Regions from separate parts of the Ruminococcus sp. RTP21359st1_H3_RTP21359_211015 genome, predicted to be linked through region 2. Evidence: predicted binding sites of a transcription regulator. Region 2 holds the regulator's gene; the other holds the start of a gene.

Region 1 (15,060 bases), on a different contig from region 2:
AGAAAGCACCGATATTACGCTGTGCTTTTATGCCAAGTCTAGGGAGATTAATGGTAGTAAAAGAGAGGTTTCCTCTTCCTGTCACTATCTCACGAGTAGGGTCATATGCGTTACCGATAACTCTTGTGCGGCAACCCATGTAAGCTATCTCAGTGTCAGGATTGCCCTCTTTGTAATACTGTAGATTGAAAGGAGCGTCGATAAATGAAAAATTCGGGAAAAGACGCTTCGCTGATACACGGCAGGCGAGCTTGAAAAGGTCATAGTTCGGGTCATCAGGATCAAAGTTCACGCACTCTTTTATCTTGAAAATATGTATAGGGAAAATAGGCGTTTCACCATTGCCAAGTCCTGCTTCCTCTGCAAGAAGAATATTCTTTATAACAAGTCTGCCCTCGATAGAAGTATCAGTACCATAATTTATGGAGCTGAAAGGCGTTTGAGCGCCTGCACGGGAGTTCATGGTATTAAGATTATGGATAAGCGCTTCCATTGCCTGATATGTGGCTCTGTCAGTTTCTTTCAAAGAGTTTTTATATGCAAAACTCTGTATCTTCTTCACTATAGGTGCGTCAACAAAATTTACAAGAAACTGTGCTTCAGCCTCTTGATAGCCGTTATCATTGGCGAGAGTGATCTTTAAACCCTGCTCATCAAGCATTTCAGTTATTTTCTTTGCAATGCTCTGAGCATCAGAAACTTCACCAAGGAGAGCAAGACCCCTGCCGATATTGTCACGATAGCGGTGTCTGAATGTCTTTCTTACGCCCTCAGCCATATCATAATCGAACTTTGGAAGAGATTGACCACCATGCTGGTCGTTCTGATTGGATTGTATCGCAATGCAGGCAAGCGCAGCATAGCTTTGTATATCATTTGGTGTACGCAAAAAGCCATGACCTGTAGAAAAACCCTTATCAAAAAGCTTTGTAAGGTCTATCTGAGTGCAAGTGGTAGTCAGTGTATAAAAATCAAGATCATGAATGTGGATATCCCCCTCCTGATGAGCCTTTGAATGCTCAGGAGCAAGAACATACATCTCATTGAACTCCTTTGCACCCACAGATCCGTATTTAAGCATTGTACCCATTGCGGTATCGCCGTCTATATTAGCATTCTCACGCTTCAAATCGTTATCTTTCGCTGATTGGAAAGTAAGATCCTCATAAACTTTCATAAGACGGGTATTCATTTCTCTTGCACGAGTCCTGTTTGAGCGGTAGAGTATATAACTTTTTGCAGTATCAGCCATGCCCTCCTCGATAAGTACACGCTCAACGCAATCCTGAATCTCTTCAACAGTAGGCATATCAAGGTGTTTTTCCATAAGCTTATCAACAACTTTACCCGAAAGCTCCAAAGCTTCCTCATAGTTATCCTTGCCCACAGACTGAGCCGCCTTGTATATAGCGCCAGCTATTTTCTCAATATTAAAAGTTACAGTACGTCCGTCACGTTTTTTTATCTTGATTATCACAATACCGCCTCCGATTTTCCCGATTTATCATTATATTTTTTATATTCTCACAACTCACACCGCAAATCACAACATATTGTATAAAAAGCAGTGCTTAATACAAGTATATAGTATAAGTGACGCAAAGTCAAGGCGTTATACAACAAAATGTGACTTTGTTATTTGTATTAAATGCACAAAGTCACATTTTCGTCAAATATTGATTTTAGGTGTCAAGTAAAATGCTTTTAGCTGTAATGCAACCGAACTTTACAAATGTATAATACGACATAGTTCAGTTCTTGGCACTGTAAAGTGAGCTAACTTGTCATCTTATGCATTTGCGAGTGCTACTCCATGCCTTTTAAATGTCGTAAATAGGCGAATTCAGCAAGTACGTAAAGCGCTTTAACTTGTCGAGCTTTTAAATTTTGCACTATGCTGCTGAACTGCTCTCAGCACTCTCGTAAGTGTAATCATGAGTAACTACAGAGCTGCCTGTTTCATTTTCAAGTACCTCTTCGAGAGTAGTATTCATCATATAGGCGCAGAAAGATATAAGCATCACAAAAAAACTCACTATCAACACAATATCCAATCTATAACCATTTTTCTTCTTTTTGTTATCGTTCATAAGATCTTCTCCAAAATATGATTTTAATACCATTATACTATATCCCTCTGTCTTTTTCAAGCCAAAATGACAAAATCGCAGATATTTTTATACCATACACATTGCCATGTGATAAATGCACAAAAGACAATTTCTTTTATTGTTTAATTTTTGTTTTTACCCCTTGCAAAAAAGCCGCATATAGTGTATAATAAATATTATATTGCTTGACGTTCACTAGGCGACAAGCGGCCGTATTAACTAAGATACAGGCAATTTGATTTAACAGAAATGAGGCTTTTATATGTGCGGTTTTGTTGGATTTACAAATAAAATCAATGACGCTTCCATAGTTCTTGGAAAAATGATGGATAGAATAAAACATAGAGGTCCTGACTCTGACGGAAAATATGTTGACGAGCAGATCGCAATGGGTTTCCGCCGACTTTCGATCATCGACCTTTCAGATCAAGGTAGCCAGCCTATCTTCAATGAAGATAAGTCGTTGGTACTTACATTCAACGGTGAGATATACAACTACAAGGATCTCCGTGAGGAGCTTGTAGCGTCTGGTCACAAGTTCTATACACAGACCGACTCAGAGGTGCTTATCCACGGTTATGAGCAGTGGGGCGAGGATATGCTCGACAAGCTGAGAGGTATGTTTGCATTTGTTATATTCAACAAGAATACAAATGAGGTTTTCGGTGCAAGAGATTTCTTCGGTATCAAGCCTCTTTACTACGCAAAAATGGGCGAAACTCTTATGTGGGGTTCTGAGATAAAGAGTTTTCTTGACCACCCTCATTTCAAGAAGGAACTTAACACAGACGTTCTTGAAACTTATCTCACATTCCAATATTCTCCTACAACAGAAACTTTCTTCAAAAATGTTTACAAGCTCCCTGCCGCTCACTGCTTTACATACAAGAACGGCAAGATGAACGTAAGAAGATATTGGGAAGTTAAATTCCACGCTGACAATGGCCCTGCTCTTGAAGATTGGGTGAACAGGATATCTGACACTTTCAAGAACTCTGTTGAGGTACACAAATTCGCTGACGTTGAGGTAGGCTCATTCCTTTCAAGCGGTGTTGACTCGAGCTATGTTGCCGCTGTTGCTAACGTTGACAAGACCTTTACTGTGGGCTTCGGAGAGGACGAGAAATACAACGAGATAGGTTATGCTAAGGAATTTTCAAAGTATATCCACAAGGAGAATTTCTCAAAGGTCATCAGCCCTGAGGAATACTGGAACAGCCTTTCAAAAATACAATATCACATGGACGAACCTCTCGCAGACCCTGCGGCTGTGGCTCTGTTCTTCGTATGTCAAATAGCTTCTGAAAAGGTCAAGGCAGTGCTTTCAGGCGAGGGTGCAGACGAGATATTCGGCGGATACAACATCTATCACAACCCTGCTGATATGGCAAGCTACTTTAAGATACCAAGACCTATCAGAAAGGCTGTTGGTGCAGTTGCTGAGAAACTGCCTCACAAGCACGGCATAAACTATCTTATAAGAGGTTCTAAGGACCTTGACGAGAGATTTATTGGTAACGCATACATCTTCTCTGAGAAAGAGCGTAAGGATATTTTGAGCATAAAGACAAACGCTCCTGACGCTATGGCTATCACAAAGCCGTTCTATGACAAGGTAAGAGATCAGGATCAGGTAACACAGATGCAGTACATTGACCTGCACCTATGGATGACAGGTGATATTCTTCTTAAGGCGGATAAAATGAGCATGGCTCACTCCCTTGAGCTTCGTGTACCATTCCTTGACAGAAAGGTAATGGAGCTTGCAGAGCAGATACCTGTAAAGGACAGAGTTACTGAGACTGAAACGAAGTATGCAATGCGTCTTGCTGCACTTCAGGCTTGCCCTCCACAGACAGCTAAGAAAAAGAAGCTCGGCTTCCCTGTTCCTATAAGGGTATGGCTGAAAGAAGATAAGTATTATAATATAGTAAAGGATAAGTTTACTTCTCCTCAGTCGGCACAGTTCTTCCACACAGATAAGCTTGTACAGCTTCTTGACGATCACCGTGCAGGCAAATATGACTATTCAAGAAAGATCTGGACAGTGTTCTCATTCCTTGTTTGGTATGATGTTTATTTCAGCGACAACGTATAATTACACAAATAGTAAAAGCGGTTACCTCCAGCGGGTTACCGCTTTTACTGTAAATTTTTTATATAACTATCTTTTCGAAATACTTTTTTTCTTTATGTAGTAGCATCAACATGTATATATTAGAGTACAGCTAATAAAATATGGTACGGCCAATGTAAAATCATTAAAGATTAAAGGTAAAACAGCAAAAATATTGTGTCTTAGCTATTGTAAATTTTAAAATAATATGTTATAATAAATCTTAAATAAATGAGAGGAACAGGGGGTATCATATGACAATGGCTACACTCAAAATAGTTTTCTGGGCTTTAGCTTTCGTGTTCTTTGTTGTTTGCGAGGTCGCAACAGGAACGGCACTTGTGTCTATATGGCTTGCTATAGCAGCGCTTATTGCGATGTTTTGTGCCATAGCTAAGCTTTCTTTCCTTACACAGTGCATCGTATTCGTCGTAAGCTCGATCATACTTCTTTTGCTTACAAGACCTGTGGTCAAGAAGCTCCAGAACAAGCCAGTTGCAACAAATTACGAGCTTGATGTGGGAAAAACTGCAATAGTTATTGAGCCTATAGATAACTCTGTGAACAAAGGCAGGGTCACTCTTGAGGGCACAGATTGGGCAGCAAGAACTGAGGACGGCTCAAAGATCTCAGAAGGCACACCAGTGAAGGTAGTGCGTATTGACGGTGCAAAGCTGATAGTTTCAGAAGAAAAGTAACAGCTTACATAAACTTATTTTTAGGAGGCATATAATGGAACCTGGAATTTATATCGTACTTGCTATCATCGTATTGCTTATAATCATTGTTATCAGCAACATCAAGATAGTACCGCAGGCATATGTATTTGTAGTTGAAAGACTTGGAGCTTTTCATGCGGCATGGGGAACGGGACTTCACGTAAAAGTACCTTTTATCGACCGAGTTGCAAAAAGAGTATCTATCAAAGAGCAGGTAGTTGACTTCAAGCCACAGTCAGTTATCACAAAGGATAACGTAACAATGCAGATAGACACTGTTGTGTTCTTCCAGATAACAAACGCAATGCAGTTCACATACGGTGTTGAGAGACCTATCTCAGCTATTGAAAATCTGACAGCAACAACACTTAGAAACATTGTTGGTGACCTTGATCTTGAGGCTACGCTCACTTCCCGTGACATTATCAACACAAGGATCACAGCAATTCTTGATGAAGCCACAGATAGGTGGGGCATCAAGGTACAGAGAGTTGAGCTTAAAAACATTCTTCCACCTAGAGAAATTCAGGACGCAATGGAAAAGCAGATGAAAGCTGACCGTGAAAGACGTGAAAAGGTTATTCAGGCAGAGGCTGAGAAGAAATCTCAGGTGCTTGTTGCAGAGGGTGAGAAAGAATCTAAGATACTCAGAGCACAGGCAGACAAGGAGTCACAGATACTTGCAGCCGAAGCTGAGAAGCAGTCTATGATACTTCGTGCAGACGCTGTAAAGGAGCAGAAGATACTTGAGGCAGAAGGTGAAGCGCAGGCTATCGACATGGTACAGAAGGCGATTGCCGAGAGTATCGTCAAGCTGAATGCTGCTAACCCTAACGAGCAGGTAATCCAGCTCAAGAGCCTTGAAGCATTTGCTAAGGCAGCAGACGGCAAGGCTACAAAGATCATTATACCAAGTGAGATACAGGGTATTGCAGGTCTTGCAACAGGACTTAAAGAAGTTATGACAGACGTTAAGAAGCCACAGTAAAACGCATATAGTTAATCCCCTTCAAGGCAAATGCTTTGGAGGGGATATTTTTTTTCATTGAAAAGCGAGCAGGACACTGAGATAAACTCAATGCCCTCCCAATATCATTAAGCTAAAAAAAAATCAAGAAATAAAATAACTATGATACATTCGCATGAATACGTTAGCTATCGGCTCTAAAAATGCTCCGTCAGCAAGAAAAATTGTATGCGTTATTATACTTGATATACTTATTTTTCCATAGCCCCAACTAAAAATAGATATTTAAGTTTTCTATTTTCGTTTTCATTAACATCGGGAATAATATTTGTAATATTCACCATTATTTTATGATAAATATTAATCATACGGCATTTATTAAATGCAATTAAATATCCACGTTCAAGATCTGGTTTATTAAATTCTGAACAAAATAAAATTGTATTGCCATGATAAAAAATGTCAATTTTATTTGTAGACAAAGTAATAACAGAAATTTTATCGAATACGTTTTTTTCAAACGAAATTGTTTTTTCTCCAAAATTTTCAGCAATCACCTGTCTAGCCAAATCTATATTCCCGTGTGCAATTTCTTTTTTTATAAATTCTTCTATCTCAATATCATTATCAGTTTTTTTTATTTGATGACGTGAAAGAAACAGGAAAAGAGCAATTGCTGCGAAATCAGCATTAACACTTTCATATATAATCTCGTGACTGTTTCGCTCTATTTTCAAAACAGCAAAATGCCCACAATCCCTCTCTAATATTTCGTAATATATTTCCGGGGCGCCACCATCAACATCGCAGACAACAGAATTATTATAAGATTTCAAACATATATTTCTTACATCAGCCAAACAAATATTATGAGATATTTGAATTTTATAATACAAGTCATTAAATGTACTGATTATATCATTCAAAAACTATCTCTCCCTTCAACACTTTAAAAGCGACCAACATATTCCCCCATATGTTCCGTAGCATTCGCATTAGTTCACACTACATTTGTTTCGGTATTAGGATTTATAAAAAAATTCTTTTAAATAATCATCGGGAATACGCAAATCCAGTTCTTTTTTAAGTTCATGAAAATATTTTTTCCATTGAATTGAAATTTTTTCCCACCAACCATCAATTGAGGTTTTAATAAGTATAGCCTCATTATTATCACCCCAATCATAACATATGCAGCATCCGCAAGCACCTTGACCATAATTAAAGCGCATATCAAAATAGTCACAATACTTGAATCCCAAACTAAATTCTTCATGTCCATTGCCGTAAAAAGCGTCTATCAAATTAAAATTCGAAACTAAACTACCAAAATATTTTTTCATTTCAGTTTCCACTATTTTGGCTTTTATTTCTGCTCGATTTTCATTCATTATAAAAACCCCTTTGCTTTTAAAAATTTCTTGGGAATTTGCTTTTTTACATCTGTCGTTATACATTTTATCAAACTGTCACAAAGCTTATCAAAGTCGGTATTAAGCGATGACGAAAATAGCATTTTCTTTTCACTGCGATTTGTTATGATAAAAAAATATAAGTTGTTATCTCTAATTTCAACCTCAAATGGATAATAATCATAAACGATAGAAGACATTTTATTGTCATAAAAAGAAACTGTATCTATTAATTCATTGTTATTGCCACATGCTCTTTGAGATAAAAATACATCTGCAATTTTATCTAGGAATTCATAGTTAGTAGGTTGCATACCAAAAATCTCCTTCCGAGAATAATTTTTATACCCATATTTATTTTTTTATACTCCCATTCATTCCACAATGATTTTCCTTTGAAATTTATATCGGTTGGGTCATGTGAAAAACGAATTGTTTTACCCGCTTGAACCTCCGTATACTCCTCCAGCACCAAGCTTTCAAGATAAGAAGAAACATACCCCGAAGCAAAGCGATAAGCGTATTCGTCGTCGGCGTTATTCCTGTAGCTTACCGTAGAGGCATAGTTCCCCAGAATATCAACGCTGAACGAACCTTTTGTCTCGATATCCTTAGAAAATGCGGAAACAGTAACGCAAGGCTCGTAGCTGAATACGCCGTAGCTCAGATATCTTTCGGCATAGATACGGTTAGCCCCTGCCAGTACCTTATTCTCAATGTCAAGCTGCCTGAAATACGTCGTTTCAATAAGGCTGAGGAAGTTGCCTATATACTTATCGTTGTAGACGTTGCTTTTGTTTGCCTTTGCCTGCTCCTCGTCGGTAAGCGGCATTTTTTCATACGCTGTCAAGAGCGACTGCGCAGAAATATTTTGATTATCCGTAGATATACAGTTTACGGAACCTACAAGAATTTCCTTGGTATCCTCGAATGTTTCGTTTGATGAAACAGGAGCAATGTTGAGATACTGCGTTTTGCCGATTGACGTTAAAGCGCCGTTCCACTCGTAAATAATCTTGTTGTCAATGTAAAGAGCAGGCGAAATAGTATCGGCGTATTGTGCCCAATAGTCATTTTTCAGATTATAGATACTGCTTGGAGTTCCGTCTCCAAAAATGCTGTAAAACTCTTTGTTGGGAACATATCCGACCGTTATAGTCGAAATGTATGCCATGGGTCCCGATATCACCTGCTGATAACCGTTATTAATACCGATTTTGAGCAGATCGGTGTCGACAATCTTGGAGTCGTAAATATTTTTAACTTGTTCTTTAATTGTACCACAAATATACGGCAATTTCAAGGGAATTTTTGATATATTCTTCTGAACGATCATCTTGCCGGTAACATTAACCGATATTTCTTCAGAAGACTGATCGTCAAACTTGCTTAAATACAAATAAAAGTCGGAAGAATTCTTGAAATCGGAAATATCAACATCGATATTCTGTTTTTCGATCTCGTCCGAAATACTCTCGACCTGCTTGTATTTCTTGAAGCTGATATCGAGTTCGTATTCCTTGCCGTCGATAGTAGTTTTTACCCATGGTCGAAATTTGGCAGCTCGTTTGGGTCGATTTTTCTTGCGTCATCGTAATACACCTCGTTTCTTGTATCGTACAACGTTTCATATGCTTTCTTTGCATATTTGTCTATTTCACAATAACCGACGCACTCAAAGCCGCCCGCTTTTTCAAGTTCCAAACGGAATCCGCCTATTCCTGCAAAGATATCAAAATATTTTATCAGTACGAATCATCTCCTTTCCGATTTTTCCAACAAAAAAACGGTCAAGCTTTTTTCAAAACTAGACCGTCACATTGATATATTCATTTCTTCATCTTCTGTTGACTCACTATCTTCACTTACGATATGGAAATCGTCCACACCAGGGATAACTCCGAGCGTTCTGCCGTTATCAAAGACGCAATGCACAGTGCCGATATCATCCATATGTTCGATATTTTTTTGTTGTGTAGGGTTCGACTTCCTTTTTGGTGAAAACCGGTGAAAAGCATCCACGGTTTTACACCTGAAATTTTTACCCTCAAAACGCAAAAAAAGCTCGTAAATACGAGCTTTTCGAGGTGTGCATCTATTTTATTGCACAAGTATGGTGCGGGTGACAGGACTTGAACCTGCACGGTGTTGCCAATAGAACCTAAATCTATCGCGTCTGCCAATTCCGCCACACCCGCATACAAAACAACATTATTATTTTATCATAAACTCCCTACTTTGTCAAGACCTTTTGCTCAAAAAAATGCCCGATGCTCAAAACATCGGACTGATTTTTTTATAATCTCTTTATATTGTCAAGAATTATCAGCTTGTGCGTAAAACCCTCAAGCTTGTTTTTGATATCACCATTCTTTATAAAAAGGAGTGTTGGCAGTGCTGTAACGTCATATCTCTTCGCAAGATCTGGCTGAGACGTGATATCACACTTAGCTATGATAGCGGTTTTTCCAAGCTCCTCTGCAGCTTCGTTAAGCCCTGCCTCTGTTCTTTTACAGTGAACACAGGTAGGTGAGTAAAATTCTATAACAAGCGGTTTGTCTGCTGATATCAGCTCGTTGTAATTCTGGTTTGTCAGTTCTGTAAGCATTTTTTTATTTCCTCCAATATATATTATATTATTCATATAGCTTTACTATGAATATAGTGATTATATCACTATTTACGCACTTTGTCAAGAGTATTATCAAACATTTCTGTATATCATATTTCTCATATATGTTAGTTATGAATAAAATGTACAACAATAATAAAGTATTCCTATCATATATGTATGATTTCACAAAAATCATTTATAACTATTGACATTTCCATAAAATCATGTATAATAAAAGCATACTAATCATATCGGCTTGATATGAATTGAAAGTGAGGAGCTTAAATTGTCAAAGATCAATAAGCGAATGCAGCGATGTTGACACTGGAACTATCACAGCAATATATCTAAATTGGAGTTGTCAGCTATGTATATAGAATTAAAAAACATTAATAAAAGCTTTGGCGATTTTAAAGCTTCGGATAACGTAAGTTTCGGTATTGAAAAGGGAAAGCTTATCGGTCTGCTTGGACCGAGCGGCAGCGGTAAAACAACTATCCTGCGTATGCTTGCAGGTTTGGAAAAACAGGATAGCGGCGATATTATTATAGATGGTAAAAATGTCAACAAACTTCCATCAAATGAAAGAGGTATCGGATTTGTTTTTCAAAGCTATGCGCTCTTCCCTTTTATGACAGTTTACGATAATATAGCTTATGGTCTGAAGGTTCAGAAAAAAGATAAGAAGTTTATCAAACAACGTGTGGCTGAGCTTCTTGAACTTGTTGGCTTGCCTGACGTTGGCAAGCGTTATCCTGACCAGCTTAGCGGAGGTCAAAGGCAGCGTATCGCTCTTGCAAGAGCACTAGCACCTCAGCCTGAACTCCTTCTACTTGACGAACCTTTTGCAGCTATCGACGCAAAGGTAAGAAAAGAACTGAGAACATGGCTTCGTGATACAATTGATAAAATAGGCATAACTAGCATTTTCGTTACACACGATCAGGACGAAGCAATAGAGGTCGCAGACGAAATTGTTATCACAAACAAAGGCAGAGTTGAGCAGATAGGCAATCCAGTTGAGATATACCTTGAACCTAAAACTCCTTTTGTTGCTCAGTTTATCGGTCAGTCCGCAGTTATCGAGGACTACAGCAAGCTCAAAGGCTTTGAAACAGCAGAGGGCAAGACTTCAGCTATAATCCGACCGGAATTTATTGAAATAAATAAATTCGAAGACAGTGAATACCACCCATTTGAAAGCTCTATGGAAGACGCAGTTGTAGAAGATGTATCATTCAGAGGAAACGCCTTTGAGGTTAAAGCTTCCATAGACGGTATCTCAGTAACAGGCAGATATCCGCTGAACGCTTCCCGCCTGAAAAAAGGTGATAAGGTAAAAGTACTTATCAAGAAGCTTTACACTATTGATGAAAACACTACAAATATTCTCGTAAACAAAGCTCTTGATGACTCAGAGCTATACTACATTTAATAAGGAGGACATTAAAGATGGAAAATAATAAAACAAAGTCCTCTGCTATACAGAAGATACTAAAATGTGGCATCATATCATGGGTAGCAATAATTGCCCTTTGGGGAATAGGATCTTTGAAATATGATGAATATTTTCTTCCAAGCCCAAAGGAAACGATCGACAGCATGAAGGAACTTATCAAAGACGGAACTCTTTGGAGTGACATTGTTGCAAGCGTTGGAAGAGTAATAAAAGGCTGGCTACTTTCAATAATTTTTGCTGTTCCTATGGGTCTTATTGTAGGAAATTTCAGACCTGTACGCTGGCTCGTTGAACCTATACTTAGCTTTTTCAGATTTGTGCCTGCTATTGCATTGACGACACTCTTTTTAATGTGGTTCGGAGTAGGCGAAGAATCAAAAGTAGCACTTATTTTCTACGCATCATTCTTCCCTATGTTCGTAAACACTATAGCGGGTGTGGCTTCAACTGATAAGCAGCTTGTGGAAGCAGCTTCCTGCATGGGGGCAAAAAAAGCAAGAGTTTTTTTCACAGTAGTTGTACCATCAGCGGTATCTAATATCTACACTGGAATAAGACTAGGACTTAGCTCAGCTATCATCTGTGTTGTGGCAGCTGAAATGCTGGTCGGCAGTGATGGCCTTGGTTATCTTATAAACAGCTCGAAGCTTTATTACAAAACAAGCTGGGCTTTTGCAGGAATCGTCACACTTGCTGTGATTGGCTTTGCTGCTGACAGGATCCTACAGTTTATTGGCAAGAAAAAACTTAAACACTTTGACGTAAAATAATTAATTTAACAGGAGAGATTTAAAAATGAACATAAAAAAGATAATCGCAATAATAGCGTCGACAGCATTGACAGCAACTCTTCTTGCATCATGCGGTAGTTCATCAAGCGGAAAAACCGCAAAGAAGGTTACCAAAGACGGTAAAGAACTTAGCGTTTTGAGAGTTGCGAACATGACAGGTCAGCCAGATCAATATGCCGACTATATCGGTATGGAGCAAGGAATATTTGAGAAATATGGTATATCTCTCGAAACATCAGAATACGCTGCCGGCATTAACACAGTTGACGCTATTGCAACAGGCACAGCAGATACAGGACTGCTTGCAGATTTTGCTGCTGTAAACAGAATTGGAAATACTCTCGATAACACTAATCTTGTGATTTTTTCAGATCTAAGTTCTAGCGTTTCATATAACGGCGGTCTTTTTGTTGCACCAAAATACAAAGATAATCTTGATGCTTTAGATGAAAGTGAAGGATGGATAACTTCTATTGGAACAGTTTCAGAATACTTCAACTGGCAGGCTCAGACTTATTTAGGACTTGACCCGTCAAAGCAGAAAAACGTCAACACAGATTCCATATCAACTCAGATAGCAGTTGCACATAACGGTGAGGCATCAGCCGCTATCGTTACAGGCTCAGCTATAAAAAAATATGAAGCAGAGGGCTGGACTCAGGTCGCATCTGCAAAAGATATAGGGATAAACGTATCTGCTTATCTTATAACATCAAGCGACTTTGCAAAGAACAATACTGAAACTCTTACGAACTATCTTAAAGCACTTGATGAAAGCGTTAAATACATAAATGACAACTTAGATGAGTCGGCTGAAAAAATATCAAAGAAATATGGAATCGAACCAGATGATTTCAAAACAAACTGGGAACAGTACAGTATTAAACTGGGACTTTCTGAGGAAGCTGCATCTCGTCTTGATGAAATAAACAAGTGGGCGTATGAGAATGGTAAATATCCAAACAGTTACAACATAAGGGAATTTTATTATCCAGACTCAGCAAAAAAAGCATTTCCAGATAACGTTACGGCAGACCTGACAAAAGCAGACAAATAAACAAGGAGGAATCAGACATGGGTTATCCAAGCATTTATCCAACAGGAGTTACAATATACAACAAAGAAAAAGCCTACAGCGGCTATACGATCTTCCCGTCCGCTAAAGGTGCTCTGCTCATAGATATGAATGGCAATGAAGTAAAGCTTTGGGCTGGACTGGGAGGATTTCCTAACAAAATACTCCCAGGCGGATATGTAATGGGCACAACAGGAGCAAGAGGAGGTAAATATGCATATCAGGATCAACTTGATCTTGTTCAGGTAGACTGGGACGGTCATATCGTATGGAAATTCGACAAAACTGAACTTATTGCCGACCCGGGTAAAGAACCAGTCTATATGGCTAGACAGCACCATGATTTTCAGCGTGAGGGCAGCACTGTGGGTTACTATTATCCAAATGGTGAACCAAAGACAGACAGTGGCAATACACTTATCCTTACTCACGAGAACCTCTACAACCACGATATTTCAGACAAAAGACTTATCGACGATAAGATCATCGAAGTGGATTGGGAAGGCAATATAATTTGGAGCTGGCGTGCAAGCGACCACTTTGATGAGCTTGGCTTTGACGAGGCCGCAAAGAACGCATTGTTCAGAAACCCTGGTCTTCACGGTGAGGCAGGTGGAGATTGGATGCACATAAACAACTTTTCTACCCTTGGCGAAAATAAGTGGTATGACGCAGGCGACAAACGCTTCCACCCGGACAATATCATATTTGACGCAAGAAACTCAAACATACTCGGAATTATCGAGAAATCAACAGGTAAGATAGTATGGCGTGTAGGTCCTAACTTCAACGAAAGCGAAGCCACAAAGAAGCTTGGCTGGATAATTGGTCAGCACCACCTGCACATGATACCAAAGGGACTTACTGGAGAGGGCGACCTGTTGGTATTCGATAACGGTGGCGAGGGTGGCTACGGCACACCTAACCCTGCTTCCCTCACAGGCGTGAACAATGCACACAGGGATTACTCAAGAGTACTTCAATTCAATCCTGTTACACTTGAAATAACATGGCAGTACACTCCCCTTGAAGCAGGAAATCTGCTTTTTACTGACGCTTCTAAGTTCTATAGCTCATACATCAGCTCTGCACAGCGACTTCCGAACGGAAACACTCTTATTACGGAAGGTTCAGATGGACATCTTCTTGAGGTCACACCTGACCATGAAATAGTTTGGGAATTTGTAAACCCTTATTTCAAGAATTTTGCTGGAACATTCAAAAGCAACATGATCTACAGAGCTTATCGTGTACCATACGAGTGGATACCACAGCTTGAAAAGCCTGTTGAGACCTCTATCGAGCCTATCGACATTACAAAGTTCAGAGTACCGGGTGCTTCTATTGGTGAGGGCACAGGACTTGTTACAGCCGTTGACGGGATCGATCCAACAAAAGGAGTTCCTCTCACAGGTTCAGGAAATGAAGAAGATGATGAAGAACGCATCGACTTCTGTGTTGCTTCTGTAAAGAAAAAAGATCTAGAATAAAATTAATGTACATAAGGCAGCTTCTGTAAAACGAGGCTGCTTTTTTTAAGACCGCAGAGAGTTTACAAGTCCTTGACAAAAGAAAAGATTAGTGCTATTATATTATGTGATATTGTTATTTATTTATCAATCATGTTTATTAGTAAAGGAAAGTGTAAATATATGTCTAAAGACGGTTCGATATCCGCATCAGTAATAAAACGACTGCCACGTTATTATAGATTTTTAGGTGAGCTTCAAAAAGAAGGACTTGAAAGAATATCTTCAAGGGAGCTTTCTGAGAGAATGAAACTCACGGCTTCACAA
Region 2 (15,483 bases):
CAGACCGTTTCGATCATCTCAGCGTCAGCCTTCCTGAGCGAAAGCTCATAGCCTCTGACTGTTACTTCAATAGGGTCACCCAAAGGCGCAACCTTTCTTACATGGACTTCAACACCCTTTGTGATGCCCATATCCATGATCCTTCTCTTTACAGCACCAGTGCCGTTGAGCTTCTTCACGGTAACTGTTGAACCGATCTTAGCTTCTTTCAATGTTGCCATAACCTTATCCTCCTAACTATACAAAATATCTTCAAACATATTTATCATGGCTTGACCGCCAAATGTTTCCTATACCATTATCTTCGCAGCCATTTCCTTTGAAACAGCTACTCTTGATTCTTTGACCTTAACGATAACGTTTCCTCCGATAGTGCTTACTACCGTTACCGTTCCACCTGCGACAAAACCCAGATTTTCAAGAAACTTTCTTGTTTCAGGTTTTCCGCCTACTTTCTTTATCATGTTTTCTTCCCCTACGTTTGCAAATGTCAGCGGCATCATTCAGACCCTCCTGTTCTTCTGTCAGTATCAAAAGTTAGATTCGTCTAACTTTCAGGCTTATCAAAAGGGTTAGCATTTTCTAACCCGTAATATAGTTTAGCATGGCTAACCGAATTTGTCAAGACTAAATGTGCCGTTTTTTCAATTTTGTAAGCTTGCACAAAATCATGAGTTAGTTAGGTATAACTTTAGTTAGTTTTCAATAACTTAATCACTGCACAAACGCAGACAGAAAAGCAAAACTGCCTTTTTCCGCCTGCGTTTGCAGTTTACATTATTACATTAGAGATATATGCTTACTTAGCAAGAGCCTCGCCCAAAGCCTTGCAGCTTGCGAGAGCGTCGTCGTCAGGAGTTTCGTTTACAATAAGTCCCTCGCCATTTACAAGTGTTGCACCGTCGCCCGTAACTCTGTCCTGCCACTGACGCATCCACTCGCCGTCACCCCAGCCGTACGAGCCGAAGAGTGCTACCTTCTTGCCTGAGAGTTTGCCCTCTATGCCTGCGAAAAATGGCTCGAACTCACTGTCCTCAAGCTCCTCTGCTCCCATTGCAGGGCATCCAAGAGCTATTGCGTCATAATCCTCAACATTGCCGCTGAACTCAGAAACTGCGAAGCACTCTGCGCCTGCACCCTCTGCAACGGCCTTTGCCATAGCCTCTGTGTTGCCTGTACCGCTCCAATAAATTACTGCTGTTTTCATTATGATTACCTCCTAAGAAATTTTCAGGGCTTGGTAAATGCTTTCGCCCTGAGCAAGTTTATTACACAGATAATTTCTGCACTTGTCATAATTGCTGAAAATACGTCTTGCTCTGTTTTCGTCAGAGTAGACTTTCCAATATCCGCAAAGAAGATAGTTTCTTCCCTTGTTCTGTATGAACCCTGTAACATCATCAACAGGATAGCCTAGAAACAGACCTATCTCATGAGGAAAATCCTCACTTGCGGATATTCTTCCAGACAGCCTTTCAAGCTGCTGTTCAAGGGTCATACGGCTGTCATAGCCAAAGCTTTCAAGAAGCTTTCTTACTCTGTTGTCTGCAAGTCTGTCAGATAAAAGCTTTTCGTTATAGAGAAAAAGCAGCTTTCTGCTTTTGCACTCGCAAAGCACTGTTAGCTTCATGCCCTTTGTATATGCCCTGCTGTTAAAAAGCTCGACATTTTCTTCAAGCCCGTCCTTGTTCTTTTCCATTGACATAAGACAGGCAGGCTTTATTCCAAGCATTGCAGGGGCAAGATGATAAGCCATGCTTTTTTCAAAATTTCTCAGCTCAGACTGTGACATAGTCCCTCCTTTGGTTAGAAATTCCTAACCCATACATATAGATCTATGCGTTTACAACGCCTTTAGTACAATATTTTTCAAGCACGTTCTTCAAAGCCGAACAGCTTGATGAATGGCATATAGCCACGGGAAAATCAAGTTTGCTTGCTCTTTGGTTAAGACCATTGAGCATTTTATGTGACACTGTATCAGTAAACACCACTGCCAGATCAGGACTGCCTATCTTCTTATCAAAACCTGTAGGATATTTGATGAACACCTTAGCCTTGCAATCATATGATTTGCAGATATCCTTATAGCGTGTTGCCATACGGTCATTTCCGCCTACTATTATAACGCTCATACTTTTCTTAACTCCTCCTTTTCATTAATTTAGGTTAGTATTTACTAACCATATTCATATTAGCATAAACTAACCCCGTTTGTCAAGGGAAACTTATGTCAGAAGTATAAACTTTTCATATGATAAAATATTCACGGCAAAAGCGAAGATACTATATATAATATGCGTTACATATCGCAGATTATGTTTGGTATTGTTTTGCAAAAAAATACGGCGAAGTGCCAAAAGACACAACGCCGTAAAAAAACAAATATTATTTGCTTAAAAGCTCTGCGAATTGTTTCATGAATGCATCGCAGACAGTGACAAAGCCGCTGTTATTATAAGTGATATTACCTTTTTCATCTATGTTTTTCCTTTATTAAAGACTATTAGTCCATAGCAGCCTTTATTGCAGCCATAAGCTCATCATATGTTTCATAAGCAGGAAGCTCAGGATATTCAGCCTTTATGCTGTCTGTGCTTCTGAAAAGGAAGCCTGCCTTGCTTGCCTGTATCATACCGAGGTCGTTATGACTGTCACCGCTTGCGATAGTTTCAAAGCCGATAGACTGGAGAGCCTTTACAGTTGTGAGCTTTGACTTGTCACATCTCATCTTGAAGCCTGTTATCTCGCCGTTGTCAGCAACTTCAAGAGTGTTGCAGAAGATAGTAGGATAACCAAGCTTCTTCATAAGAGGACCTGCAAACTGTGAGAAAGTATCGCTGATGATTATTACCTGTGTGAAGCTTCTCAGCTCGTCAAGGAACTCCTTTGCGCCTGGCATTGGGTCGATAGTTGCGATAGTATCCTGAATTTCCTTAAGACCAAGACCATGCTCCTTAAGAATGTTGATACGGTATTTCATAAGCTTGTCATAGTCTGGCTCATCTCTTGTTGTTCTTTTAAGCTCAGGGATACCTGTAGCCTCAGCAAAAGCTATCCATATCTCAGGAACGAGAACTCCCTCAAGGTCAAGACAAGTGATATACATACTCATAATTATTTCCTCCTTAGAAATATACAAAAAAATTCGTAATTTGATTATACCATACTTTTTATAATAATACAAGAGTTTTGCTTTAAATCATTAAGGCAAAAATAATACAAAAAATCGTTGCCAATTGTAAAATTTCGCTGTTACCCCTTTCTGATACTTGACAATTTGTGTTATATATGTTATAACTAATACACATACTAATTTATAAATCATTATTAATAAATAATGAAAAGAGGTGATACATATTTCTACAAGAAAAGACGGTATCGAAACGAAAAAAAAAATACTCACTGTATGCGTCCAACTGTTTCTGGAACAGGGGTATAAACAGACAACTATCTCACAGATAGTGAAAAAAGCTGGCGTTGCAAGAGGAAGCTTTCAGAACTTATTCTCCACAAAAGACGCTATTCTAATGGAACTTGTGGGCACGATGTTCAGCGGACAATTTGGAGTGGCAAAGAACATTGTTGGTGATAATATGTCGCCGATATACACATATGCTGTGGAAACTGCCATACAGATAACCCTCACTGAGCTGAATGAAAATCTCCGAGAGATCTACATTGAAGCTTATACTATGCCTGAAACGGCTGAGTATATCTATGTCCACACTACGGCGGAACTGAAACAGATATTCGGCTCGAATTTTCCGGGCTATACCGAGAGCGATTTCTATGAAATGGAAATCGGAACATCAGGAATAATGCGCAACTATATGGCAAGAAAATGCGATATCCATTTCCCGCTTGACCACAAGCTTAGACGTTTTCTGACGGCGGCAATGCGAGTGTATAAAGTACCGGAGGAAGAACAGGCAAAAGTGCTTGCATTTATCAGATTGCTTGATATTAGAGCTATCGCCACAGAGGTCATGTATAAGCTGTTTGCAATGCTGGAAATGACATTCGATTTTAAACTTTCAAAAGATGATGAAGAGGGGGAAACAATATGAAAAAACGGTTATTGAGCATCATACTTACTCTATGTATGGCAATGTCCATTACACCATTGAACGCATTTGCGGTCACAGAATATGGCATATGGATAGGCGACGAACAGGTAACATCTGATAAAACATGGAGCAAACAAGGCTGGAAATACGATATACAAAGCAAGACTCTGACGCTTCTTGGCTACAATATGGCGACTATAGGCAAACGTATAAACGGCAACAGCGAAAGACCCAGCCGATTTGGTCTTATATACGTTGAAGGCGAACAAGATCTGAACATAAAGCTTGTCGGCAGCATTGATCTTGGTGACAGCCCGTTTTCAAGCCAAGCTGCAACCAAATACAATGAGAGCTACAGCGGAATTTATGCTCCTGACAGTAATATCACTATCATTGGCAGCGGAACGTTTTCAGCAGTAACACATGACGCAGCAATATACTGCTCAAATCTTACTATCGGCGACGGTACTGAACAAAATGCTACTAATGTATCGTGCGAAAGCTTCGGCGCTTGCATTATCGTAAAGTATAATATGATAGTTAATGACTACAGCACTGTTTGGGCTTGCGCAAACGGACCAACTGTGGGCATGAACGGCATTTATGTCGAGGGGTCGCTTTATGTAAACGGCACTAATACCACCGTAGAGGGTCGTGCTACATACAGACCTGTTAAGGGAGAGTGCACCAATTACACACACTACAGACCAAAAAATCTCACTTCAGGCGGATATTTCAACAATGCAGGTTCAACTATTGCAGGAATAATGGTATATGGAATTTTGACAGTTGACGGCAGTAAGGTCGAAGGTAACGTCTTTAAAGAGATATACAAACCACAAGAGTATGATTCAGAATACACCTCAGGCCTTGAAGCAGGCGGTATTGTAATAAAGAACAACGCCACAGTAGAAGGCAGAAACATTAATCCGTCCACGCCGGGATTCATGGAATATGGCGTACAAGTTCACCATTACGCCATAAAATTTTTAGGAAGAGGACGTGTCCGTGCCGGAACAGAGTATGTGGATTATGAAAGCGTCAATCGTGGTTTCCGTAAATCAGGCGGCAACGAAATAACAGTTTCGGGACGGCTGAAACTCTATGAAAGCGATACTTGTCCCGCTGACTTCAAGAAGTTTGCGCAGTATGGCTTCGGAGGGTATACAGAATATTATACAGAAAACATGGATGACATCTATATAAAAGATGATAATGGCCGTGGTAAAATGTCATATTTCAAGGATATGCATGATTATGAAACATTTTATTTAGCAAGCGGAATAGATCTAAAAGATATATATGAAATCGATCTGGACACCAACGTTCCATTTGATGTAAACATACTTTCAGGCGATATCAAAATGAACATAGATATCAAAAGCGGTTTTGAGCTTCCGAAGATCATTGTCTATGACGGCGCAACTTTAAAATTAAAGACCTCCCCTGATAAAACATATAATTTCACTTATCCTATCGAGCTGAAAGGCGGCACGATAGAATTTACAAACAGTGCGATCGTGCGAGGACTTAACATTGTAGGAGAGGGCAAGGTCATCATTGATAGCGGAAACTACTCTGGAACGCTTGGTGACAACGTAATCTTGCAGATATCAGGCGGAAGCGCTGACTTCAATGACAACGGCAAGGCTGTGGACGCAAAAGGAAACTCGGTACACAAGTACACCTATGTTGCAAGGGGTGCAGATGGCAATGAGTTTATAGGCAGTGCTAACACACGTCAGCCGCCATATGACGATTTTTATGGCTATAACCGCTCAGAAATATTCCATGACGGAAACAAGCTTCATCTCTGGCTCAAGTCACAGGATTCCATTTATGGCGTGAATGCTTTTAAAATAAAAGCTGACGGCACTCTTGAAGATGAGAACACCTATTTTAATCTGCGTTATGGAACGAATATCTTAGAGCATAGGATACCTTTTGATCCTATAACATTAAAATACTTTGTTGTGAAAAAGAACGACGTCGTTACGCTGAAAACAATGGAAAACGAGCCGTCCTCACCGCAAGACAGTGATATCCGAGTAGAATGGTACAGTGTTGAAAACGACAAGCGCACAAAAATAAATGCCCATGGCACAAGCATGTATGTGGGGCGTATGGGCAACAGTGACAATGGTACGCATTATCAGGCAGATGTATATTATTTAGGCTGGGATTCCAAGCTCAATCATTCATATACCTATGACGCATATATCTTCATTGACGAGCCGGTATTTACTGCTCCTGACAAATTCCACTTGGATAAAAAGGCAAAATTCGAGGTCACAAACAATACACCAAATGGCGCAGTACGGCTGAATTACCTATGGGAAGTGAGCAAGGACGGCGGAAAGACTTTCACCGCCATTGACGGCGAAACTTCTTCTGTTTACGAGCCTACTATAGAAAGCCAAATGAACGGCTGGCAGATAAGATGCAAAACATGGGTATCAACAGGCGACGGACAAAAAACTGAGCCGACCGTTTTCGGCCCTGTTACGATAAACTTCTCCGAAAAAGCACCGGTCATAGTAAAACACCCGCAAAGCGGTGCAACAAACGCTCCTAGCCAGCCTAAACCTGTTAAGCCCGGAGAAATAACTATCGTAATTGAACGTTACTATTTCTTCAATGTAGAAGCAACAGGCAGTGAACCGCTCCAATATCAGTGGCAGGAAAGCAGCGATAACGGAGAAACTTTCGTTGATATCCCATATACCAACGACAATTCACATTCATTAAAAGTGCGAAAAGAAAACAACGGAAAGCTTGTGCGCTGTGTTGTATCAAATGAATACGGCTCTGTAGTTTCAAACGCGGCAAAGCTTACAATATATTATTCTCCTGAGTTTACAGCCTCACTCGGCAATAAGACCATAAACAGCGGAGAAAAGGCTACGTTCACACTTCCTATCGCTCAGGGAAATCCTTACGGAGCTGAGGTGATATGGCAGGTGAGCAAGGACGATGGAAAGACTTTTGCAGACGTTACCGAAGCTGACGGAACGTTCTCTCTTGATTCAAAAGTCGTGGACGGCAAGGAAGAATGGTCAACTACATTCACCACCTGTGCAACGAACATAAGCTTTAACGGATATATGTACAGATGTACGGTCAAGAACGCTGAAAATGCGGACTATGTGGGTACTTGGGTATCGGAAAAAGCAACGCTTACAGTAATAAGAAACTGCGCAGTAGACGGACATATATTTGACGAGGGAACGATAATCTCCGAGCCGACTTGCATCGATAAGGGTGTGAAGAGGTTTAATTGCTCCGAATGTTCACAGTACAAAGATGAGCCTATAAACCCATTGGGACATGATTGGAAAGAAGCGACCTGCACAGCTCCAAAGACCTGCAAACGCTGTCAGGCTACTGAGGGCGAGCCTATCGAACACAGCTTCGGCGATTATATATCCGACGAAAACGGACATTGGAAGCAGTGCAGTGAGTGCGGAACTGACAGCCAAAAGGAACTTCACGCCTACAAGTGGAATACGGAAGGCGGCGAATATTGGCAGGAATGTACAATTTGCGGATATGAAACGAAAAAATCAACTATTTTGAAGATATCCATAAACGGAACTGACGAGACCTGTCCTTTAGGTGATTATGAATTTACATTTGCTCTGCCTGAGGGCTGTACTGACGTGACAGCAGGCTTCAGATTTGCAGGCGACGGTACGGAATTGGCGTTTACCGCAAAAGACGATCTTTACACCGCAAAGGTAAGTGCGTCAGATCTTGAGAGCGGAACAATGACGGTTTACGCTTCGGCAAAACTCAAAGACGGTTTTGTCATCACAGGTGAAAAAGAAGTAACCGTGCTCGAAAACCATGTGGGCGGCACTGCGACTTGTACTGAAAAAGCAAAGTGCAAATTCTGTAATAAAGAATACGGCGACCTTGACCCGACAAATCACACAGGCAAACCTGTTTGGGACTTTGACAGCAAAGAACATGAGAAAAAATATGATTGCTGCGGCGAGGTGACTATCGAGAGAGAACCCCACGAATGGAACGCAGGCGAATGTACAGAGTGTGGATACAATTGTACACATTCCGGCGGCAAGGCGACCTGCACAAAGAAAGCCACCTGTGATATCTGCGGCAGTGAATACGGCGATATCGACCCGAACAATCATGGAAAGCTCACACATATAGATAAAGTTGACGCAACACATGATAAAGAGGGAAATATCGAGTATTGGTACTGCGAAGAATGCGGCAAGTATTTCGGTGACAAGGACGGCACAAAGGAGATACAAAAGGCAGACACTATTACAGATAAGCTGAAAGACACTCCAAGTGATGACAAAAAAGATAACTCAAAGCCAGATAAGACGAAAGGCGATACTAACGAGAGCAAGACAGACAGCTCTACGGCTGATAAGCCTAAGAGCGAGCAGAAAAATCCACAGACCGGAAGTGGCAGTGGTATGAGCCTTTGGCTTGCAATGCTGTTGATAAGCGGCGGTGCGGCAATGGGAATAAAGAAAAAACACAAGAAATAACTGATCTCTTAACTGCACACAGCGGTTGTCTCAAACGGCAGCCGCTGTTTTTTTGATCAACATGACAAAAAATTTGTTACCCAAAGTTAAATTACCCCTTGACCTGTGGCGAAAATAGTAGTAAAATAGAAATGTAAATACAATAATTGAAAGGAATGTTCATCATGCCAAAGTTTATCGTTGAAACATCTGCACGTCACGTTCACGTTACTCAGGAAACTCTTGAAACGCTGTTCGGAAAGGGTGCAACACTTACAAAGAAGAAAGATCTTTCACAGCCTGGTCAGTTTGCTTGCGAGGAGAGAGTTACAGTTGTAGGTCCTAAGAGAGAGCTTGCAAACGTATCTATCCTCGGTCCTGTAAGAAAAGCAGACCAGATCGAGCTTTCAGCTACAGACGCACGTTCTATCGGTGTTGCCGCTCCTATCAGAGAGTCAGGCGACACAGCAGGCTCAGGCGCTTGCAAGCTTGTTGGCCCATGTGGCGAAGTAGAGTGTTCTGAGGGCGTTATCGTTGCTAAAAGACATATCCATATGACACCTGCTGACGCTGAAACATTCGGCGTAAAGGATAAGGATATCGTTGCAGTAAAGATAGAGTCTGCAGAAAGAACAGCTATCCTCTGCGACACTGTTATCAGAGTAAGCGACAAGTTCGCTCTTGCTATGCACATTGATACAGACGAGTCAAACGCTGTAGGCGCAGGCAGAGAGCAGTACGGCGAGATAGTTAAGCTCTAATTTCATAGTACATATAAGACCGCTCATCATAGGGCGGTCTTTTTTCATACAAAAACAAAAAAATCATCGCCGCAGGCGATACCATAATTCCTCATTCCTCACTCCTAACTCCTCACTAATAACAACGTTTCGATTGACACAAAACTCCACCTGTGATATAATTTTCTTGTAAAACACATAACGCAAATATGGAGATTATAAAATGAATAATGATACAATAAAACTTATACGAAAGACCTCAAACGTAAATTCACTTATGGTGATAATTTTCTATATGCTTGATATCGCACTTATAAGACTTGGCGACTTGGCGGTGTACCATATCGCAGGAAAGTCAGCCTACTATGAGGATATCGCTCAGCTTGTGAGCTACTGCATACAGTATCTCGTAGTTGTGCCAATAGTTCTTATTGTATTCAGACTTGTGAGTGGCAAAAAAGAGGGACTTAAAATAACAGCCTGTTTCAGAAAACCTTCAATGCCTGCAAAATGGGTCGCAAAATGGATCGTCATATCATTCGGGCTTATCTATGCCGCAAATTATATCAACACATTTATTTTCTCATACGTGCAGAAAGCTTCGGGAACGAGCCTTAAAGGCGTTGACTTCACTTCAAGCGGCACTGCCCTGGGCGGCGTAACGAGTGTGCTGGCAATGTCAGTGCTTGCACCGTTTTTTGAAGAGCTTATGTTTAGAGGTACGCTTTTCAGAAATGCTGAAAAATGCGGACAGCTCACAGGCATTATAATGGTGGGGCTGACATTCGGACTTTGGCACGGAAGCTATCAGCAGATACTCTATGCGGCTGTTATGGGAATGTGTGCCTGCTTTATGGTTGCAAAAACAGGATCTATCTTCCCGTCTTTGATACTTCACTTCACCATGAACACTATCGGAGCAATTCAGAGTGTCGCACTTGGTTCCATAGACTTTGACAAGTTTGCCGCAGACCTTGAAAAAGGTCAGATCACAGGCACAGCACCAATGATAATAATTGCTGTCGCACTGCTTTCATTCGGACTTATGATAGCTGGTCTTGTGCTTTTCGTAAAAGAGCTTAGGTATCACCGTGACAGCTTCAGGCTCATAAACTTCTGTCCTGACGTTTCACAAGGCAAAAAGATAGTCATCTATCTCACCGCACCTGTTACCATACTCGCCTTTGCCGGGCTTATCTTCATCACAGTCCGCACAGCTTTAGGACTTGGGCTATTCTAAAATACGCATAAAAATAACGCAGACTTTTTACAGCCTGCGTTATTTTTATCAGGAGTTATTTATTATGATTTAAGGCTTGCGATCTTCTGGTTGAGTTCCTTGATCTCGGAATCTACAGTTGCAGAATACTTCTCACGAACCTGCGTCCATGTGGACTGTACACCCTCTTCATCAACATTTGAAGCATCACTGTAGAGTGCGTCAACAAGGCACTGGTTTCCGTCAAACTGCTTTCTGTCGCCGAGAGCGGAAGATATACCGTAAGCATAGTCAAAGAGCATAAGGTAATCGTCAGAAACAACGTCCATTTTCACATCATACATCTCGTCTGTCCAATTAGGGTTGTTCTCCATGAACTTGTCCTTGTTTGTCTGCTCATACTTTGGATCTGTCTTTGAAGCTCTTACGCACTCAAACCAGCACTTAACAGCTTCGCTTCTTGTTGAACCTTTTACCCACATGAAAGCTGTCATATCAGACGTTGTTATCTTCTGCTGATTATCGTCATACTGAGGGATAGGAACAACGCCCCAGTTCTCGCCCTCCTTTGGAGTCTGGTTGCCTGTGTAAGCCCAATCGCCCATTGCATAGAACAAGCAGTTCTGATTGAAGCAATCTCTTGCAGAGCCTACCCAGCCGTTGAGGATAAGTCCGTCCTTCATCATATTATAAAGGAAGTTCTGAGCCTTTTCGATATCAGGGTCGTTAAGGTTGCTTGAAAACTCGTTTGTTGCAGGATCATAGTTTACAAGACGCTTGCCTGTTTGCTGAACAACGTGCGCTCTGAAGAAGCCGTTTACACCGTAACGCTCAGTATCAGCCGGTGCGTTGCCAACATATGAGGACATGATATCCTCCCAATTCTTCCAAGTCCACTCATTGTTTACATAAAGCTCATATGGATCGTCAAGGCCCTCTGCGTCAATGATATCCTTATCATAGCAGAGCATAGCAGAAGCAGAATAGCCAAGAGGCGCAACATAGTGCTTTCCATTGAGCATGAACTGATCTGCTGTATCCTTTGTTGCAGACCACAAAGGCTGGCTGAAATCAACTATGCTGTCGATAGGCTGATACATATCCTTTACTACCTGTGAAGGGAACGCAAGCCACTCATACTTGAATATATCAGGAATATCCTTGTTAGCTGTGATAGCAGCAGCAAGATTATCAAATCTGTCCTCATTTGAAGTCTGCTGGAATCTTATCTTTCCGCCCTTGCTCTCAAAAAGCTGAAGCTCTGTGCTCTTCTCAGGACTGCCCTTAGTAGGGTTAAGGTCGCCCTCACCGAGATAAAGTATCTCTTTTTCAGCACCCTCAGGGATAGCCTCGATAGATTCCGTGTCAGCTACCGCAACGTTCTCTGTTGCAGAAAAATCGTCCTCCGCCTTGCTTGAAGAGTTTGATGAGCTTCCGCAACCCGCTACTCCTGTTGCCATTGACAAAGCCATTACAGCCGCTATGTACTTTTTGTAATTCATAAAATATTCCTCCATAATTCAATATTTTAGCATCAAAGCTGTCCGTATGTAGTTGATGAGTTCATATATTAAATCTTGCTATAATTATACAACACATACAAAGCTATTGTCAATCACCATTATAGCACAATTATCAGCAATTTAATTGTACACTTTGCACAATTAAATCCATATGTATTGTTAAAACGCGGTATTACAATCAATATAGTTTAAAATATACGCATAAAGTTCAAATATTCAATATGCCCGTTTTGAATGAATATAAAACAGATACAAGAGCTTTTTGTAGAAAACATTAACCAAAACAGCAAAATATGTACAGCATTTATGCAGTTCGTAAAACTTTTTTCATGTAATCGTTTGATGTTTTCAGTGGTACTTGTAATTAGCGAATTATTATAGTATACTTGTTTAAGAAGATTTTTTACCGAAAGGAAATTGCTTGATATGACAGATTTTGAAAGAAACAAAGCAAGGGTGACAGCCGAATACGAGGCTCTCATCAACAGAAAAAACATTGTGTCCGACAGCTACAACGGAATTTATGACAGATACGTTTACCCTGTTCTGACAGCCGCACACGCACCTATTATCTGGAAATATGACATGAACCCTGAGACAAATCCATACTTCATGGAGAGATTGGGCATAAACGCAGTTCTGAACTCAGGCGCTATTTATCTCAACGGCAAGTATTACCTTGTTGCAAGAGTTGAGGGCAATGACAGAAAGTCATTTTTTGCAGTAGCAGAGAGCGACAGCCCTGTTGACGGCTTCCGTTTCTGGGACTTCCCTGTTCAGCTTCCTGACACTGAACCGGAGGAAACAAACGTATACGATATGAGACTTACTCAGCATGAGGACGGCTGGATATACGGTGTATTCTGCTCAGAGAGCAAAGACAAGACTTCAAACGATCTTTCTGCCGCTACAGCTCAGGCTGGAATCGTAAGGACAAAGGATCTTAAGACATGGGAAAGACTTCCTAATCTCAAGTCCAAGTCACCACAGCAGAGAAACGTTGTGCTTCACCCTGAGTTCGTTGACGGAAAATACGCATTCTACACACGTCCACAGGACGATTTTATCGAAACTGGCTCAGGCGGAGGAGTATGCTTCGGTCTTTGCGAAGACATTACAAACCCTGTTATCTGCACAGACGAAGTTGTTATCTCACCAAGGCAGTATCACACAATCACAGAGGTAAAGAATGGTGCAGGCGCAGTGCCTATCAAGACACCAAAAGGTTGGATACACATTGCACATGGCGTAAGAAATACAGCCGCAGGTCTTAGATACGTAATTTATGTATTCGCAACTGACCTTAAAGACCCTTCTAAGCTAATCGCTTCGCCGTCAGGACTTTTCATTGCACCACACGGCAGTGAAAGAGTGGGTGACGTATCAAACGTTGCGTTCACAAACGGCGCGATCGTTCGTGAAAACGGTGACGTGTATATTTACTACGCTTCATCAGACACAAGACTTCACGTTGCGGCAACAACGATCGACAAGCTTATGGATTACACATTCAACACTCCGTCAGACCCACTGCGTTCTGTTGACTGCGTAAAGCAGAGATGCGATCTTATCAGAAAAAATCTCGAATATCTTAACAAGTAATATATCAAACACAAACAGACGGCTTCTGCTGTCTGTTTTTTTGTACACTAAAACTTTTTTCAAGTCTGCGATATCCGTGCATAAATATTGCACTACCCATGTAGGGGACGTCGTCCTCTACAATTATGCTATGGTTTGTCTGCCGCAAAACTGCTGAGTCCCTTTACCGCAACTTTTTTTATATACCCTCTTGCAATCGTCCACAATCTATGGTATAATTAATTAATAAAAGCACAATATATGCAATATCACGCACAAAATTTTCTCTTAACTAAGGAGTGTTTATAATGAGATGTCCTTTTTGCAACTATGAAGATACAAGAGTAATAGATTCACGTCCAAGCGAGGGAAAAAAGCGTCGCCGCCGTGAGTGTCCGAAATGCGGAAAGCGTTTCACTACTTATGAGGTGGTGGAAAAGCCACAGCTTATGGTATACAAGCGTGACGGCTCGTTTGAGCCTTTTGACAGACAGAAGCTTATAAAAGGCATTCAGAACGCTATCAAAAAGCGTCCTGTCAGTGTTGATGATATGAAAAACCTTGTTGACGATATAGAGAACACCTTTGCAAACAAAATGCAGACCGAGACCACTACAAGCGAGATAGGCGATATGGTGCTTATGGGACTGAAAAAGCTTGACCACGTTGCATATGTGCGTTTTGCTTCCGTTTACAAGGACTTCTCTGACGTTGATTCGTTCATTCAGATAATCACTGAGCTTTCTGACAAGAAGAAATAAATAAGAGCGTTCCGATAATTTTCGGGACGCTTTTTTGCACCAAAAAAGCGGACAGCCAAAGCCGTCCGCCATATTTTTTATATTGTATTAAAGCTGTGTATCAACAAAAATTGTATAGATAGCCTTCATTGCAGATTCAAAATCAGCCTCATTCACACCGATGATGATGTTAAGCTCGCTAGAGCCCTGATCTATCATCTTTACGTTTACATGAGCGTGTGCAAGGGCTGAGAATATTCTGCCTGCTGTACCTCTGTTTGACTTCATTGCACGTCCCACAACTGCAATAAGCGCAAGGTCTGTTTCAATATCAATTGTATCAGGGTGACAGTTTCTGTGCAGACCTGACATTATCTCCTGCTCCTTTGGAGCAAACTCTGCCTGATGAACAACGACAGACATTGTGTCGATGCCTGATGGCATATGCTCAAAGCAGATACCATTCTTCTCGAAAACTTCAAGAACTCTTCTGCCGAAACCAAGCTCTGCGTTCATCATATCCTTTTCGATATTAACTACAGTAAAGCCCTTCTTTCCTGCTATACCTGTGATAGTAAATGCAGGCTTCTGAGATGTGGACTCAACGATCATCGTACCCATATCCTCAGGCTTGTTTGTGTTCTTGATGTTTATTGGGATACCTGCTTTTCTTACAGGGAAAATAGCGTCCTCATGAAGTACGCCTGCACCCATGTAAGAAAGCTCTCTCAGTTCCTTATATGTTATGGTAGTGATAGGCTGTGGGTTGTCGATAATTCTAGGGTCGCATACCAGGAATCCTGATACGTCTGTCCAGTTCTCATAAAGATCAGCGTTTACTGCTGCGGCAACGATAGAGCCTGTTACGTCAGAACCGCCTCTTGAAAATGTCTTGATAGTATCGTTTGGCATTGAGCCGTAGAAACCAGGTATTACCGCATTGTCAAGTGTAGCAAGTCTTTGAGGAAGCACCTCGTTTGTTCTTGCAGAATCGAACTGACCCTGATCGTTAAAATAGATAACATCGGCAGCGTCAACAAAGTTATATCCAAGATAGTTAGCAAGAACGATACCGTTAAGATACTCGCCACGGGAAGCCGCATAGTCA

Evidence for each region. The regulator NrdR, encoded in region 2, represses ribonucleotide reductase genes. The targets are predictions, from matches to a motif close to CACNANATNTNGTG.
Region 1: the regulator NrdR is predicted to act here: its motif matches at 1,545-1,558, upstream of AB5Z01_RS12215 (anaerobic ribonucleoside triphosphate reductase).

The regions. Positions count from the first base shown of each region.
Region 1 covers NZ_JBDGDD010000039.1:1,965-17,024, forward strand. Annotated here, with positions in the region: gene AB5Z01_RS12215 (anaerobic ribonucleoside triphosphate reductase) at 1-1,477, opposite strand, end outside; gene AB5Z01_RS12220 (hypothetical protein) at 1,893-2,090, opposite strand; gene asnB (asparagine synthase (glutamine-hydrolyzing)) at 2,374-4,209, shown strand; gene AB5Z01_RS12230 (NfeD family protein) at 4,482-4,925, shown strand; gene AB5Z01_RS12235 (SPFH domain-containing protein) at 4,960-5,934, shown strand; gene AB5Z01_RS12240 (hypothetical protein) at 6,165-6,839, opposite strand; gene AB5Z01_RS12245 (hypothetical protein) at 6,936-7,304, opposite strand; gene AB5Z01_RS12250 (hypothetical protein) at 7,304-7,639, opposite strand; gene AB5Z01_RS12255 (hypothetical protein) at 7,612-8,499, opposite strand; gene AB5Z01_RS12260 (DNA cytosine methyltransferase) at 8,865-9,074, opposite strand; gene AB5Z01_RS12265 (DUF4314 domain-containing protein) at 9,141-9,347, opposite strand; tRNA gene AB5Z01_RS12270 (tRNA-Leu) at 9,440-9,523, opposite strand; gene AB5Z01_RS12275 (thioredoxin family protein) at 9,622-9,933, opposite strand; gene AB5Z01_RS12280 (sulfate/molybdate ABC transporter ATP-binding protein) at 10,307-11,374, shown strand; gene AB5Z01_RS12285 (ABC transporter permease) at 11,392-12,168, shown strand; gene AB5Z01_RS12290 (ABC transporter substrate-binding protein) at 12,194-13,246, shown strand; gene AB5Z01_RS12295 (aryl-sulfate sulfotransferase) at 13,264-14,754, shown strand; gene AB5Z01_RS12300 (redox-sensing transcriptional repressor Rex) at 14,917-15,060, shown strand, end outside.
Region 2 covers NZ_JBDGDD010000019.1:32,247-47,729, reverse strand. Annotated here, with positions in the region: gene AB5Z01_RS09170 (ferrous iron transport protein A) at 1-221, opposite strand, end outside; gene AB5Z01_RS09165 (FeoA family protein) at 291-503, opposite strand; gene AB5Z01_RS09160 (flavodoxin) at 800-1,207, opposite strand; gene AB5Z01_RS09155 (DUF3793 family protein) at 1,220-1,792, opposite strand; gene AB5Z01_RS09150 (DUF2325 domain-containing protein) at 1,836-2,135, opposite strand; gene thrH (bifunctional phosphoserine phosphatase/homoserine phosphotransferase ThrH) at 2,507-3,109, opposite strand; gene AB5Z01_RS09140 (TetR/AcrR family transcriptional regulator) at 3,351-4,070, shown strand; gene AB5Z01_RS09135 (NPXTG-anchored protein) at 4,067-8,593, shown strand; gene pduL (phosphate propanoyltransferase) at 8,758-9,333, shown strand; gene AB5Z01_RS09125 (lysostaphin resistance A-like protein) at 9,536-10,552, shown strand; gene AB5Z01_RS09120 (extracellular solute-binding protein) at 10,615-12,033, opposite strand; gene AB5Z01_RS09115 (glycosidase) at 12,481-13,656, shown strand; gene nrdR (transcriptional regulator NrdR) at 13,944-14,396, shown strand; gene AB5Z01_RS09105 (aspartate kinase) at 14,484-15,483, opposite strand, start outside.